DNA from 3 places in the Streptomyces sp. NBC_00287 genome. Region 3 is predicted to be linked to each of the others. Evidence: riboswitches for the same ligand, from Rfam matches in the RefSeq annotation. Region 3 holds a riboswitch; each other region holds the start of a gene.

Region 1 (4,884 bases), 1.2 Mb from region 3:
TGCGCCCCGACAACCGCGCGGTGCTGGTCTACGAGCCGACCGTCCCCCCGGAGACCGTCGAGGAGCCCACCGAAGACCTGGAGTCCGCGGCCACCGTGGAAGCGACCGACGAGAACGAGGAGACGGTGAAGTGACCGAGCTCGCCACGATGGAGTTCCACCCCCAGCCTCAGGCGGGCGAGCCGAAGGTCTGGGCCTTTCCGGCGCCCACGCGCGGGGCCCTCGACAACGGTCTGACGGTCCTGCGCTGCCACCGCCCCGGCCAGCAGGTCGTGGCCGTCGAGGTGCTCCTGGACGCGCCGCTGGAGGCCGAGCCGGCCGGTCTGGACGGCGCCGCCACGATCATGGCGCGGGCCTTCTCGGAGGGCACCGACAAGCACACCGCCGAGGAGTTCGCCGCCGAGCTGGAGCGCTGCGGCGCCACCCTCGACTCGCACGCCGACCACCCCGGTGTACGGCTCTCCCTCGAAGTTCCGGTCTCCCGCCTGGCCAAGGCGCTCGGTCTGCTCGCCGATGCCCTCAGGGCGCCCGCGTTCGCCGACAGCGAGGTCGAACGGCTGGTGCGCAACCGTCTCGACGAGATCCCGCACGAGCTGGCAAACCCCTCCCGGCGCGCCGCCAAGGAGATCTACAAGCAGCTGTTCCCGGCGGCCGCGCGCATGTCGCGCCCGCGCCAGGGCACCGAGGAGACGGTCGCGGCCATCGACTCCGGGGCCGTACGCGCCTTCTACGAGCGGCACGTCCGCCCCGCCACGGCCACCGCCGTGGTCGTCGGCGACCTCACCGGCACCGACCTCGACGCCCTCCTCGCCGACACCCTCGGCTCCTGGACCGGCTCCTCGGCCGAGCCGCGGCCCGTGCCCCCGGTCACCGCCGACGACACCGGCCGCGTCGTCATCGTGGACCGCCCCGGAGCCGTCCAGACGCAGCTGCTGATCGGCCGCGTCGGCCCCGACCGGCACGACCGTGTGTGGCCCGCGCAGGTCCTCGGCACGTACTGCCTCGGCGGCACCCTCACCTCCCGCCTGGACCGCGTCCTGCGCGAGGAGAAGGGCTACACCTACGGCGTGCGCTCCTTCGGGCAGGTCCTGCGCTCCGCCCCCGACGGCACCGGCGCCGCGATGCTCGCCATCAGCGGCTCCGTCGACACCCCCAACACCGGTCCCGCCCTCGAGGACCTGTGGAAGGTGCTGCGCACCCTCGCCGAGGGCGGGCTCACCGACGCCGAGCGGGACGTCGCCGTACAGAACCTCGTCGGGGTGGCGCCGCTGAAGTACGAGACGGCCGCCGCAGTGGCGAGCACCCTGGCCGACCAGGTCGAGCAGCACCTGCCCGACGACTACCAGGCCACGCTGTACCGCCGGCTCGCCGCGACCGGCACCGTGGAGGCCACCGCGGCCGTCGTGAGCGCCTTCCCGATGGACCGTCTGGTGACCGTTCTGGTCGGTGACGCGGCGCAGATCAAGGAGGCCGTCGAGGCCCTCGGAATCGGTGAAGTCACCGTCGTGACAGCCGAGTAGACACACCCTCGGATGTGAACGCGCGGCCACGCGCGTGTGGGGCCCTGGTGATGGAAGCGTCACCAGGGCCCCTTTATGTCCGAATTGAGGGAGAGGTTGCCTGTCTGACCTGTGGCATGCGCTACAAAAGCCGCGATCCGTTTGGGGATTGAAAGTTGTCCCGTTTAGCGTCGTCCGGGCTGTCCGTCAGGCAGTGCGCCGCATCCGCGGCACCGGACAGTCATCGCCGAGTCCCCGTACGGCGCGAGCCAGGGGAGCCGGGGACCCACCCAAGTCCCTGGGGTGAATCGGACGCCCGCGTGTGAGCGAGGGCGGCCGTAGGAGACCTTCCTGCTCCGAACCCGTCAGCTAACCCGGTAGGCGAGAAGGAAGGAAAGGACCAGCCACTTCATGGCGTTCACGCGCGCCACCGGGAAGCACCGTCGTCCCAGCAGGATGCAGCGCACCACCGCCCGCGCGGCGGGCGTCGCGGCCCTCACCACCACCGGCGTCGTCGGCACCCTCGCGAGCCCCGCGCTCGCCGCCGAGGCCGCCGCCGAGCAGACCGGTCTCACCCCCGTCATCACCATCGGCGACTCGGTCGCCGAACAGATCGACGCCCAGGCTGTAGCCCAGCAGCAGGCGGCCGACGAGGCGGCGGCGAAGAAGAAGGCCGAGGAGGCCGCGCGCAAGGAGGCCGCCGAGGCGGCCAAGAAGGCGCGCGAGGCCAAGGAGCGCGCCGCCCGCGAGGCCGAGCGCAAGCGCCTGAACACCTTCGTCTCCCCGATCTCCGGCTCCTACGTGTCGACGAGCTACCAGGCCGGCGGCGCCGTCTGGTCCTCCGGCAGCCACACCGGCATCGACTTCCACGCCTCCAGCGGCACCTCCGTCCGCTCGGTCGGCATGGGCACCGTCGTCGAGGCCGGCTGGGGCGGGGCGTACGGCAACCAGATCGTCATCAAGATGCACGACGGCACGTACACCCAGTACGGCCACCTGTCGTCCATCGCCGTCTCGGTGGGCCAGAGCGTCACCCCGGGCCAGCAGATAGGCCTCTCCGGCGCCACCGGCAACGTCACCGGGGCGCATCTGCACTTCGAGGCCCGTACGACCGCGGAGTACGGCTCGGACATCGACCCCGCCGCCTACCTCCGCTCGCACGGCGTGAACGTCTGACGACACCCGCCACGCTTCCGAGACCCCGGCTCCCCGAGCCGGGGTTTTTCGGTGTTTACGGGGCCCCGTTGTCCAAAAAATATCCATGGATTCCGGCCCGCCATCGGAAATTCCGGCTCACTGCAATAGAGTCACTGAACACACGTCCGTCGTCGACGTTTCACGGGGATTAAAGCGGAGGTCGGTCATGCGTATTCCGGCGCACTCGGTATGCACGGCGATCCGGGACGACATCGTCGCCGGTGTCTACGAGCGCGGCAGCCGACTCACCGAGGAACTGCTCGCGCGCCGCTACGGCGTCTCGCGCGTCCCCGTCCGGGAGGCCCTGCGCACGCTGGAGGCGGAGGGCTTCGTGGTGACCCGGCGGCACGCGGGCGCGTGCGTCGCGGAACCGACCGAGCAGGAAGCCGGTGACCTGCTGGAGATGCGCTCGCTGCTGGAGCCGCTCGGCGCCGCCCGGGCCGCCCAGCGGCGCACCGAGGCGCATCTGAAGGTGCTGCGCGGTCTGGTGAGGCTCGGTCAGGAGCGGGCCAGAAGGGGCAACAGCGAGGATCTGCGCTCCCTGGGCGGCTGGTTCCACGAGACGCTGGCCCAGGCCTCCGGCAGCCCCGCCCTGACCTCGATGCTGACCCAGCTGCGGCACAAGATCGCCTGGATGTACGCGGTGGAGGCGTCGGCCAGCCCCGCGGAGGCCTGGGTCGAGCACGGGGCGATCGTGGACGCGGTGGCGCGCGGGGACAGCGAGCGCGCGCGGGCGATCACCGCCGTGCACACCGAGCGCTCCAGCGGTACGCACCGGCTGCGGTTCCCCTCCGGCGGGGAGCGTGTGAGGAATTCGCAACATCCCGTAAACATGTCGGGCCTGCGGCATTAACATGCGCACCGTATACAAAGAGGGTGTAATTCCCGGGGGACTATTTTCGCTGCCCGGAAGTGGAAAATGCGAAGGGCCCGCCCGGTAATTCGGACGAGCCCTTCGGGGAAGCGGCGAGTGCCGCGCCCGGCAATTACTCAGACGGTCTCGGGGAGCTCTTCGAGACCCTCGGAGACCAGCTTCGCCAGACGGTCGAGGGCGGCGTCCGCACCCTCGGCGTCGGAGGCGAGCACGATCTCCTCGTTGCCCTGGGCGCCCAGGCCCAGAACAGCCAGCATGGAGGCCGCGTTGACGGGGTTGCCGTCGACCTTGGCGATCGTCACGGGGACGCCTGCGGCCGTGGCGGCTCGGACGAAGATGGAGGCGGGGCGGGCGTGGAGGCCCTCGGCCCAGCCGACGTTGACGCGGCGCTCAGCCATGTGATGCTGCCCTTCAGGTTCTCAGGTTGTCTAGACCAGTGTTCCACAACGTGAAGCGTGCCCGGTACGGACCTTCGTCCCGTCCCGTGTGGTCGTCGGACCGCGGCCTCGATCCGACACTCGTCCTCCACAGACTGCCTCGCGCCGTTGTCGGACGCGAGCCGTACTCTGGGCCCCATGCAGAGCGCGTCGGACCGGCACGAGTACCCCGCCCACTGGGAAGCCGACGTGGTGCTGCGCGACGGCGGCACCGCACGCATCCGCCCCATCACCGTTGATGACGCCGAGCGCCTGGTCAGCTTCTACGAGCAGGTCTCGGACGAGTCGAAGTACTACCGCTTCTTCGCGCCCTACCCGCGCCTGTCCGCCAAGGACGTCCACCGCTTCACGCACCACGACTTTGTGGACAGGGTGGGACTCGCGGCCACGATCGGCGGCGAGTTCATCGCAACCGTACGCTATGACCGCATTGGTGCCGACGGGCTGCCCGCCTCCGCCCCCGCGGACGAGGCCGAGGTCGCCTTCCTCGTCCAGGACGCCCATCAGGGACGCGGGGTCGCCTCCGCGCTGCTCGAACACATCGGCGCGGTCGCGCGCGAGCGCGGGATCCGCCGGTTCGCCGCCGAGGTGCTGCCCGCCAACACCAAGATGATCAAGGTGTTCACGGACGCCGGGTACACCCAGAAGCGCAGCTTCGAGGACGGCGTAGTCCGCCTGGAGTTCGACCTGGAGCCGACCGACCGCTCGCTCGCCGTGCAGCACGCGCGCGAACAGCGCGCCGAGGCGCGGTCCGTCCAACGGCTGCTGGTCCCCGGCTCCGTGGCCGTGATCGGCGCGGGCCGTAACCCGGGTGGGGTGGGCCGCAGCGTCCTCGACAACATCCGGGAGGGCGGGTTCCAAGGGCCGCTCTACGCCGT
Region 2 (4,884 bases), 1.2 Mb from region 3:
CGAGACCGCCTGGCACCAGGGCGTCGACCTGTACGGCGAGGCCGAGGACCGGCTCAAGGCAGCGCTCGAGCTCCACGCCCGCCACCAGGTGGGCAAGACCGCGCCGGCCTGGCTGTGCGGAGGCAAGGTGGAGCGGAATCTGGGGCCCGACCTGGAGGTCGCCCTGAACCATCTCGAGGACCGGCGCGGAGGCTCCGTCCCGGCCGCCCGCAAGCTCGCCGTACAGACCCGCCCGGCCGGTACCGACAACCTCTTCGTCGCCTGGGAGACGCTGACCCACGCGGGCAATCCCGCAGCGTGAAGAAGCGTGTGTGCATCGGGTCCCGCAGATGGCGTACACTGGTTTCAACGACGCGGGGTGGAGCAGCTCGGTAGCTCGCTGGGCTCATAACCCAGAGGTCGCAGGTTCAAATCCTGTCCCCGCTACTGAAGGCCGAGGGCCGGAATCCGAAAGGGTTCCGGCCCTCGGTGTTTCCCCTCATCCACTCGGCCCACACCATTCGCCGCCCGCCCCCGCTCCGGGAAACCTGGAGGGACGGCGGATCTGGTGGGAGGCGGGCAGTGCGGGCTGGAGGCGCGGACGAGACACGGCACGTCCCGCCCGCACGCACCCTCGTCCTCCTGCTCCCGCCGCTGCTGATCGCGGGCGGGATCCTCTACGACTTCGTCACCCCGCGCGGATTCACTGCGATCCCCTTCTTCACCGCCGCACCCCTGGTCGCCGCGCCCTTCTACGGGCTGAGCGGCACCGTCATCACGGGAGTCGTGGCGCTGCTCGCCACCTACGGCGTCCACGTCCGGCTGGGCTTCGGCATGGACGCGGACACGGTCACCGAGGTGGTCACCGTGGTCACCGTCGCCGTCCTGGCCGCCGTACTCAACCGTGTCGTGCGCCGCGGCGACCTGCGGCTCGCCTCGCAGCGCGAGATCGCCGTGGCGACCCAGCGCGCCGTCCTGCCCGAGCCGCTGGAGCGGATCGGCGGCTACGAGATCGCCGCGCGCTACGAGGCGGCGCAGGCCGACGCTTTCATCGGCGGCGATCTGTACGCCGTGCAGGACAGCGCGTACGGCGTGCGGCTTGTCGTGGGCGATGTGCGCGGCAAGGGGATGGGGGCCGTCGCGGCCGTGGCCGTCGTCATCGGGGCCTTCCGGGAGGCCGCCGAGCAGGAGGCGAGCCTGGAGGTGGTCGCGCAGCGGCTCGAGCGGGCGCTGGCCCGGGAGGGCTCGCGGCGTGACGGGATCGAGGCCGTCGAGGGGTTCACCACTGCCGTACTCGCCGAACTCCCGCACGGCGACGGGGTCGTGCGCGTCGTCAACCGCGGCCATCCGCCCCCGCTGTTGCTGTACCCCGACGGCACCGTGCGCCCGCTGCCGGCCCGCGAGCCCGCCCTCCCGCTCGGCATGAGCGACCTCGGCAGCTGGCCCGACCGCGCCGACGAGGTCCCCTTCCCGCCCGGCACCACCCTGCTCCTGCACACCGACGGCCTCTCCGAGGCCCGCGACGCGCACGGCGTCTTCTACGACCCGCAGACCCGGCTGGCCGGCCGTGCCTTCGGCGATCCGGGCATCCTGATCCGGGCCCTCGCCGAGGACGTGCGCGTGTACTGCGGGGGCGGGATGACGGACGACATGGCCCTGCTCGCCGTACGAAGACCCTGATTGTTACCGGGGGTGATCGGTCGGGAGCCCTCCGCATAACAACTGACATACCGTCAATACCTGTGTGGCACATGAGGCTTGGTCAACTCGCCCGATTTAGACCCCTCGTGACCCGAAAGTCCAGGCCGGAATCGTTAATGATCAAGCCGAACGGCTTGGAATCCGCGCCCCGCGTCTATTAACGTTCGATAACGCAGCGCGGTCGTCCCAGCCGTCACAAGAGTCGGCTCCGTGCGCACGCGCCGAATCCCGTAAGGGAACCGGGGAACCACCAACTTGGGGTGAATCGGGCGTAATCCGCCGTGCAGATACGGCAGATATACGCGCGTAGGAGACCTTCCTGCTCCGAACCCGTCAGCTAACCCGGTAGGCGAGAAGGAAGGAAAGGAGCACGCCCACGTGGCGTCAAACCGGCCTGCCCCCGAGGCCCCGTTCGTGCCGAGCCAGCGCAATGACGAGGCCTACGGCTACGGCAGCCAACGCACCGACGAGGGCCCCTGGGAGGAATGGAACCCCACCGCGGAATCCATTCGCCCGGTTCGCGGCCGGCACCGCGTCTCCAAGCAGCGCGGCGGCGGACTCGCCCGCAGCTCCACGGTTCTCGGCGTCGGTGTCATAGCCGCCGTCGGCGCGGGCGGCATGGCCAGCGCGCAGTCCGGCAAGCCGCCGGTCGCGATCACCATGCCCGACCTGCCGCTGATCTCCGACGACACCGCGGAGGAGGCGCCCGAGACCTCGAGCACCCCGCTCAGCAGCGTCGGCATCACCACCACCGACACCGAGACGGGCACCTCGGACGCCGGTGAGGCGCTTCGCGCCCGGATCATGGCCCAGGCCGAGCAGCAGCAGGACCAGGTCGACACCAAGGCCGCCGCTGCCGCCGCCGCTGCCGCCGAGAAGGCCGCCGCGGAAGCCGCAGCCAAGGCCGAGAAGGAGGCGGAGGCCAAGGCCGCCGCCGCCAAGGAAAAGGCCGAGCAGGAGGCCCGCGAGAAGGCCGAGGCCGAGCGCCTGGCCGCGCTGGCCAAGCAGTTCGCGCTGCCGACGTCGTCGTACACCATCACCTCGACCTTCGGTCAGGCCGGCTCGCTGTGGTCCTCCGGGTACCACACCGGCCTCGACTTCGCCGCTCCCACGGGCACGCTGATCAAGGCGGTCCACACCGGCACGATCACCTCCGCCGGCTGGGACGGGTCGTACGGCTACAAGACCGTGCTCACCCTGGAGGACGGCACCGAGATCTGGTACGCCCACCAGTCCTCGATCAGCGTCAGCGTCGGGCAGCAGGTCACCACCGGGGACGTCATCGGCCGCGTGGGCGCGACCGGCAATGTGACCGGCGCGCACCTGCACATGGAGGTCCACCCCGAGGGCTCCTCCTCCGGCATCGACCCGCTCGCGTGGCTGCGCAGCAAGGGCCTCACCCCCTGAGCCGGTTCCCCGTGTGAACCCCGGCGGTCCTGACGACGACCCCCCGACGTCAGGGCTGCCGGTTTTTGGCGTCCGGGACTCTTCTTACGTCCGGTACGGGTTGTACGCCGAGTACGGTCCCGCCGGGTACGCCGGATAGGGCTGGTACGTCGGCTGGGCCGGATGCCCATACGCCCCGTACATCGGCCACGGCGCCGCCACCACCGGCACCGGCGGGGCCGTGGCACGGGCGGCATGGTCGAGGGCCGGACGGGCCACCTCCCGGCGCCGCCACAGCTCCTGCAACAGCTCTTGTTCCCGTACGACGAAGTCGGCGCCCGCGCGACCCCGGCGCCCCCGGTGCCGCAGGAACGCGAGCGAGGTCGCGTACGCCTCGTACTGCGCCACCTGCCGCGCCGCCTGCTTCCCGGCGTGGCGGCGGGCGTACTGCCGCGCCAGGCGCCGCGCCCGCATCGAGCCCAGCGCGAAGGGCTCGCCCGGGGTGAGCCAGCCTGCGACGGCATAGGCGGGCAGTTCCTCGCGGACGGTGCGCAGCTCGCGCTGGCGGGTCCAGATCACCAGCCAGGTCAGCAGCCCGAACGCGGGCACCATGATCGCCGCGTACACCGCGAAGAAGCCGTACGGACCGAAGGCCGACGAGCCGTTCCACATCGCGTGCATGCCCATCGCGAGCAGCAGTCCGGACAGCGGCAGCAGGACGCGCCGCCAGCGCTGGCGGTCGCCGGAGAGCGCGGCGATGCCGAAGCCGATGCCGGTGAGGACGGTGAAGAGGGGGTGCGCGAAGGGCGACATGACGATGCGCACGAAGAAGGTCGCCGCGGTGACGGAGGCGATGCCGCTGTCGCCGGTGAGCTGGTCGGTTCCGAAGGCGGTGCCGAGGTAGAGGATGTTCTCGGTGAACGCGAAGCCGGTGGCGGTGACCCCGGCTATCACCACCCCGTCGACGAGCCCGGTGAAGTCCCGGCGCCGGAAGAGGAAGACGAGCAGTACGGCGGCGGCCTTGGCCGACTCTTCCACGATCGGCGCTATGACGGTCGCCCCGAGGGTGTCCGCGCTGGACGGATCCGCGGTTGCCGTCGCTATCCATCTGGTCGCGAAGCTGTTGGCGACGATGGCTATGAGGGCCGCGGCACAGGCGCCCCAGGCGAAGGCGAACAGCAGATTCCGCCAGGGGCCCGGCTCGACGCGGTCCAGCCAGCGGAAGGCGGCTATGAGGAGGGGCACGGGCAGGACCGCGAGTCCGAGCCCGACCAGGAACCCCTGGGTGCCGGTCTGTTCGCGTACGAGCGCGAGGATGACGAGGCCGGAGAGCGCGAGCAGGGTGATCAGCGCGCCGTAACGCACCCTCCCCCAAAGGGGGTACCCCCACCGCTGCCACCAGTGCGCGTGCCGCAGTGCGCCGCCGGGGGGACCGGTGGGGTGCGTCGGGTACGGGGGACAGGTGGCCACGGCATTGACCCTAACGAGGGAAGGGCGCAGCCCGCAGAAGAGCGCGGTGGGCTCAGGCGCCGGTGGGGGGTATGTCTCGGTGCGGTGCGTGCTGCCGCACAGGCTGCTGTACGCGACGGAAGAGCAGGTCGTTCACGACATGTCCCTTGTCCAGTCCCTGGCCCTCGAAACGGGTCAGCGGCCGGAACTCGGGACGCGGCGCAAAACCGCCGTCGGCCTGCGTGTTCTCGAAGCCCGGGTGCGCCGTCAGTACCTCGAGCATCTGTTCGGCGTACGGCTCCCAGTCGGTCGCGCAGTGCAGGATCGCACCGGGCCTCAGCCGGGTCGCGGCGAGGCTGAGGAACTCGG
Region 3 (4,884 bases):
CAGGACCTCGCCGGGGCCTTCCAGCCAGGAGACGTCCACCGCGGCGGCGACCGACAGGGTCGCCGCCGCGGTCATGCCCAGCGAGAACACGGTCGCCCAGCGGCGGACGTCGTAGCGGGTCCGCGGCCGGATCACCTCGGCCACGAGGAGTGCGGCGTACCAGGCCAGGTCGAGCACCAACAGGGCGACGGTGACCTTGCGCAGGACGTCGTCGGCGTCGTTGTTCCACAGGTACAGGCGCGCGCTGTCGGCGGCGATCAGCTTGGACCCGGCGAGCGCGGAGATGGCCATCGCACCGCCCGCGACCCACTGGTCCCCGGCGCCCTCGAGCACCTGGCGCAGATCGAAGCGGGTGAGGGCGACGACGTAGAGGACGAGACCGAGCCAGAACAGCACCAGGGCCGCGTGCGCGAGCCAGGCCGTCGACTCCGCCGCGGCGAGCGTGGCGCCGAGTACGGCGAGGCCCTGCGTGGCCACGCAGCCCAGGAACACCGCGCCGGGCATACGGCGGTGCCAGTGGCGTACGACGACGTAGAGCAGGCCCGGCCACAGCAGGGCGGCCAGCGCCAGCAGGGCCGCGGCCAGGGGCTGCCAGTCCTCGGCGGAGAAGCGGGTGCCGAGCACGGTCGTCGCCGCGACGGCGGTGAGCGCGGCGGGGGTGCCGGCCTCCTGCCGCCAGCGCTCCGGCTGCCGCACCAGTCGTACGACGAAGTCCGCGGCGAGTCCCAGCCAGGCCAGGCAGGCCACGATCAGGGCGATGAGGGAGAGGACCTCGTACCCGGTGAGGTGCAGACCGACCGACACCGTGCCGGTCGCCATCACCGCCGCCCCGGCCGCCGGAGGACGCAGCGCCCACCAGGCGCGAAGTGAGCGAAGCGCAGAGGTGCCGGACATGCGCCGATGCTAAGGAGCGGGGCGCGGGTTACGAGGGGGCACGCGCGCGTGGGTGAGGAAACCGGGCGTCGAATCACCCCCGCGCGCGTGCCTCGCTGTCTCAGGCCGGCCGTACCACGCTGTGGATCGAGCCCTCGCCGTCGTAGAAGATCGACTCCTCGCGGACGTAGGTGCCGGGCTTCGGGGCGTGGATCATCATGCCGTTGCCGATGTAGATGCCTACGTGGGTGACGTCGTCGTAGAAGAAGACGAGGTCGCCGGGCTGGGCGCTGGAGACGGGGACCGTGGTGCCGGCGTTGACCTGGTCGTAGGTGGTGCGGGGGAGGGAGATGCCGGCGGCGTTCCAGGCGCCCTGGGTGAGGCCGGAGCAGTCGTAGGAGTCGGGTCCTGTGGCACCCCAGACGTACGGCTTGCCGATCTGCGCGCGGGCGAACGCGAGCGCCTTCTCGGCCTTCGCGGCGTAGGAGGAGTCCGTTGTGGACTCGGATGCGCTGCTGCCCGAAGTCGAAGAGTCGGAAGAGCTGCTCTCCTGCTGCTGTGCCGCCGCCTCCGCGGCCTCCTGGCGGCGCTGCTCCTCCTCCGCCTGCTGCTCGGCCAGCTCGGCCGCCTTGCGCGCGGCCTCCTCCTGGCGCTTGCGCTCGATCTCGGCGAGCCGCGCCTTCTCTTCCGCCGTCAGCTCGGAGAGCAGCTCCCGCGCGTCGGCGAGCTTCTTCTGGACCGTGGTCTTGGCGGTCTTCAGATCGGTCTGCGACTCATTGAGCGTCTGGAGGCTCTCGGTGGCCTCCTTGCGCTTCTTCATCGTCGCCGACTGCTGCGTGACGTAGTCGTCGACCGCTTCCTTCTGACGGCCGGTCATCCGGCTCATCAGCTGGCTCTGGTCGAAGTAGTCCTGCGGGGTGTCGGCGAGCAGGAACGTCGCGGTGTCGGGGGCGGCGGCGCCGGTCCGGTACTGCGCGGCGGCGAAGGAACCAAGTTCCTCCCGCGCGTCGTTGAGCTTCTGGGTGCGCTTGGCGACGTCGTCGAGGAGGGTGTCGACCTGCTTGCGCTGCTTGGCGGTCTTCTCCTTGGCGGCGTTGTACTTCTCGGTCGCCGTCTCCGCCTGGCGGTAGAGGTCGTCGACCTTCTTCTCGACCTCTTCGAGGCTGGGCTTGTCGTCCGTGGACGGGGTGGCGTTGGCCGTCTGGGACAGCAGGGCCACGGAGGTGAGCGCGGCCGTGGCCAGGGCGGGGGTCCGTATGCCTGCTACGCGCGTACCCGCGGGACGCGACTTGCGGTGCGACGCCAAGGGAGGCGACTCCTTCCAATGGTCCGCCTACCGAGTTAGCTGTCGGGTTCGGGCGGGTGGTTAGGAAGGGTTGCCCTACGACCCTTTTCCCGTAAGGGAGTCGGGTCGATTCACCCCAATGTCGGTGGGTCCCCGGCTCCGGCTGCCGTGGGCGGGCAGCGGACTCGGCGGAGGCCGCGCGGCCCGGCGAGGTTCGCCGGTGGGGGTCGTACGGCCTGTCCGGCACGGTAGCCAACTGGTGTGGCCCCTGTGAAGGTTGATGGGTGATATGCCCGATACATTTTCGTGACCTTAGGTCAGGGCGTCGCTGGGCGTGGTCAATCCGGACGGATCTGCGCCGACTTGTACGTATTTTCTCCGGAGTGACATCGTCCGCCCGCTTCCGGGCGCTAGCTTCCAGCCAGCCGTGGTCGTGTGAGCCGCGGTGGGTGAGTAGGGGGTACGGGCATGAGGAAGCGCACATCACTCGTCGTCGCCACAGGCGTCGCGCTAGCCGCCACCGCGGGCATCGCGCCCGCCGGGGCGAGCGGGGGAGGGGAAAGCCGCCCGGTCGTCCGCGTGATCGCGAGCGGACTCGACAATCCACGCCAGCTCTCGTACGACCAGGGGCGGCTGTATGTCGCCGAGGCCGGCCGGGGCGGCAAGAAGTGCATCGGACAGGGGCCCGAGGGGGAGACCTGCGTCGGTCTCACCTCCGCCATCACCAAGATCTACTGGGACGGGGGCGCGTGGAAGCATCACAGGGTGGTGAAGGGGCTGCCCTCGGGCGCCGCCCCGGACGGCGGCTTCGCCACCGGCGTCGACGGTGTCTCCGCCCTGTACGGAGAGGTCTGGGCCGTGGAGACCTTCGTCCCGCCGGAGGCCGGGGTGCCCACGACGCCGCCCTGGAACACTCTCGGCAAGCTGCTGCGCGTCAACCACGGCAAGGCGAAGATCGCCGCCGACGTGTCCGCCGTAGAGCTGAAGTACAACCCGCACAAGGCCAACCTGGAATCCAACCCGTACGCCGTCCTCGCGCTGCCGGACGGTCGGAAGATCGTCGCGGACGCGGCCGGGAACGACCTGGTTGAGATCTCGAAGTCCGGCAAGGCCCGCCCCTTCACCGTCTTCCCGGACCACAACGGGCGCGAGTCCGTCCCCACGTCCCTGGCGCTCGGCCACGACGGCAAGCTCTACGTCGGCGAGCTGAACGGCCTCACCGAGAAGCCCACCGCGCGCGTGTGGCGCGTCGACCCCTGGACCGGCAAGATCCTCGGCTGGAAGTCCGGCTTCGGCCCGATCAGCGGCCTCGCCGTCAACGGCAGCGGCGACCTGTACGTCAGCCAGCTCTTCAACGGCGTTGTGACCAAGGTCTCCGGCGGCAAGCGGACGAACGTGAAGGTCCCGTTCCCGGCGGGCGTGACCGTCGACCCGTACGACGGAAAGGTCTATGTCTCGGCCTGGTCGGTCGCGGACCGTGACGGCACGGTCATGGAGGGCAAGAAGACACCCGGCGGCCAGGTCTGGAAGATCCTCGGCTTCTGAATCGGGGGATGTTCCCAAGGGCGGCGGCGGGGTGTCAGTGGGGAGCCCTAGACTCGGAGAGCGATGAGCAGCCTCTTTGACGACAGCTTCCTGGCGGACCTCCAGACCCCTCGTGGGCACGAGGAAGAAGCCCCGCCGCCGCCCGAGGACGAGCACGCCCCGGAGCCGGTTCCGGACGATCTGTTCGGTGGGAAGTTCGACGTGCCGCCGGACCGGGACGCCTACTACCGGGACGGCGCCCCGCGCCCGGCCATCGACGCGGCCGCGCTGATCGAGGGGCTGAACGAGAACCAGCGCGCGGCCGTCGTGCACTCCGACACCCCGTTGCTCATCGTGGCCGGCGCCGGCTCCGGCAAGACGCGCGTGCTCACGCACCGCATCGCCTATCTGCTCGCCGAGCGGAATGTGCACCCCGGGCAGATCCTCGCGATCACCTTCACCAACAAGGCCGCGGGCGAGATGAAGGAGCGCGTCGAGCAGCTCGTCGGCCCGCGCGCGAACGCGATGTGGGTGATGACCTTCCACAGCGCCTGCGTGCGGATCCTCAGGCGCGAGTCGAAGAAGCTCGGCTTCACCTCGTCCTTCTCGATCTACGACGCCGCCGACTCCAAGCGCCTGATGGCCCTGGTCTGCCGTGACCTGGACCTCGACCCCAAGCGCTTCCCGCCCAAGTCCTTCAGCGCCAAGATCTCCAACCTCAAGAACGAGCTGATCGACGAGGAGGACTTCGCCGCTCAAGCCACCGACGGCTTCGAGAAGACCCTCGCCCAGGCGTACGCGATGTACCAGTCCCGCCTGCGCGAGGCGAACGCGCTGGACTTCGACGACCTGATCATGACGACGGTCAATCTGCTGCGCGCCTTCCCGGATGTCTCCGAGCACTACCGCCGCCGCTTCCGGCATGTCCTCGTCGACGAGTACCAAGACACCAACCACGCCCAGTACGCCCTCGTGCGGGAGCTGGTGGGCACTTCCGAGCACCCCGTGGACGTACCGCCCAGCGAGTACGACCTCCCGCCCGCCGAGCTCTGCGTCGTCGGTGACGCCGATCAGTCGATCTACGCCTTCCGCGGCGCGACCATCCGCAACATCCTCCAGTTCGAGGAGGACTACCCGGACGCGACGACGATCCTGCTGGAGCAGAACTACCGCTCCACCCAGACGATCCTCACCGCCGCCAA

Evidence for each region. Region 3 has a riboswitch for cyclic di-AMP ahead of OHT76_RS26425 (C40 family peptidase). Riboswitches for the same ligand answer to the same signal wherever they lie in the genome.
Region 1: linked by a shared signal. The riboswitch ahead of OHT76_RS31670 (M23 family metallopeptidase) and the one ahead of OHT76_RS26425 (C40 family peptidase) in region 3 are both predicted to bind cyclic di-AMP.
Region 2: linked by a shared signal. The riboswitch ahead of OHT76_RS20675 (M23 family metallopeptidase) and the one ahead of OHT76_RS26425 (C40 family peptidase) in region 3 are both predicted to bind cyclic di-AMP.

The regions. Positions count from the first base shown of each region.
Region 1 covers NZ_CP108053.1:6,932,891-6,937,774, forward strand. Annotated here, with positions in the region: gene OHT76_RS31660 (M16 family metallopeptidase) at 1-134, shown strand, start outside; gene OHT76_RS31665 (M16 family metallopeptidase) at 131-1,519, shown strand; cyclic di-AMP (ydaO/yuaA leader) riboswitch at 1,734-1,896, shown strand; gene OHT76_RS31670 (M23 family metallopeptidase) at 1,910-2,674, shown strand; gene OHT76_RS31675 (GntR family transcriptional regulator) at 2,862-3,548, shown strand; gene OHT76_RS31680 (HPr family phosphocarrier protein) at 3,686-3,967, opposite strand; gene OHT76_RS31685 (bifunctional acetate--CoA ligase family protein/GNAT family N-acetyltransferase) at 4,145-4,884, shown strand, end outside.
Region 2 covers NZ_CP108053.1:4,562,275-4,567,158, reverse strand. Annotated here, with positions in the region: gene OHT76_RS20690 (alginate lyase family protein) at 1-301, shown strand, start outside; tRNA gene OHT76_RS20685 (tRNA-Met) at 353-426, shown strand; gene OHT76_RS20680 (PP2C family protein-serine/threonine phosphatase) at 562-1,659, shown strand; cyclic di-AMP (ydaO/yuaA leader) riboswitch at 1,890-2,047, shown strand; gene OHT76_RS20675 (M23 family metallopeptidase) at 2,059-3,087, shown strand; gene OHT76_RS20670 (PrsW family intramembrane metalloprotease) at 3,172-4,536, opposite strand; gene trmB (tRNA (guanosine(46)-N7)-methyltransferase TrmB) at 4,589-4,884, opposite strand, start outside.
Region 3 covers NZ_CP108053.1:5,764,952-5,769,835, forward strand. Annotated here, with positions in the region: gene OHT76_RS26420 (tellurite resistance/C4-dicarboxylate transporter family protein) at 1-894, opposite strand, end outside; gene OHT76_RS26425 (C40 family peptidase) at 995-2,179, opposite strand; cyclic di-AMP (ydaO/yuaA leader) riboswitch at 2,187-2,359, opposite strand; gene OHT76_RS26430 (ScyD/ScyE family protein) at 2,627-3,703, shown strand; gene pcrA (DNA helicase PcrA) at 3,767-4,884, shown strand, end outside.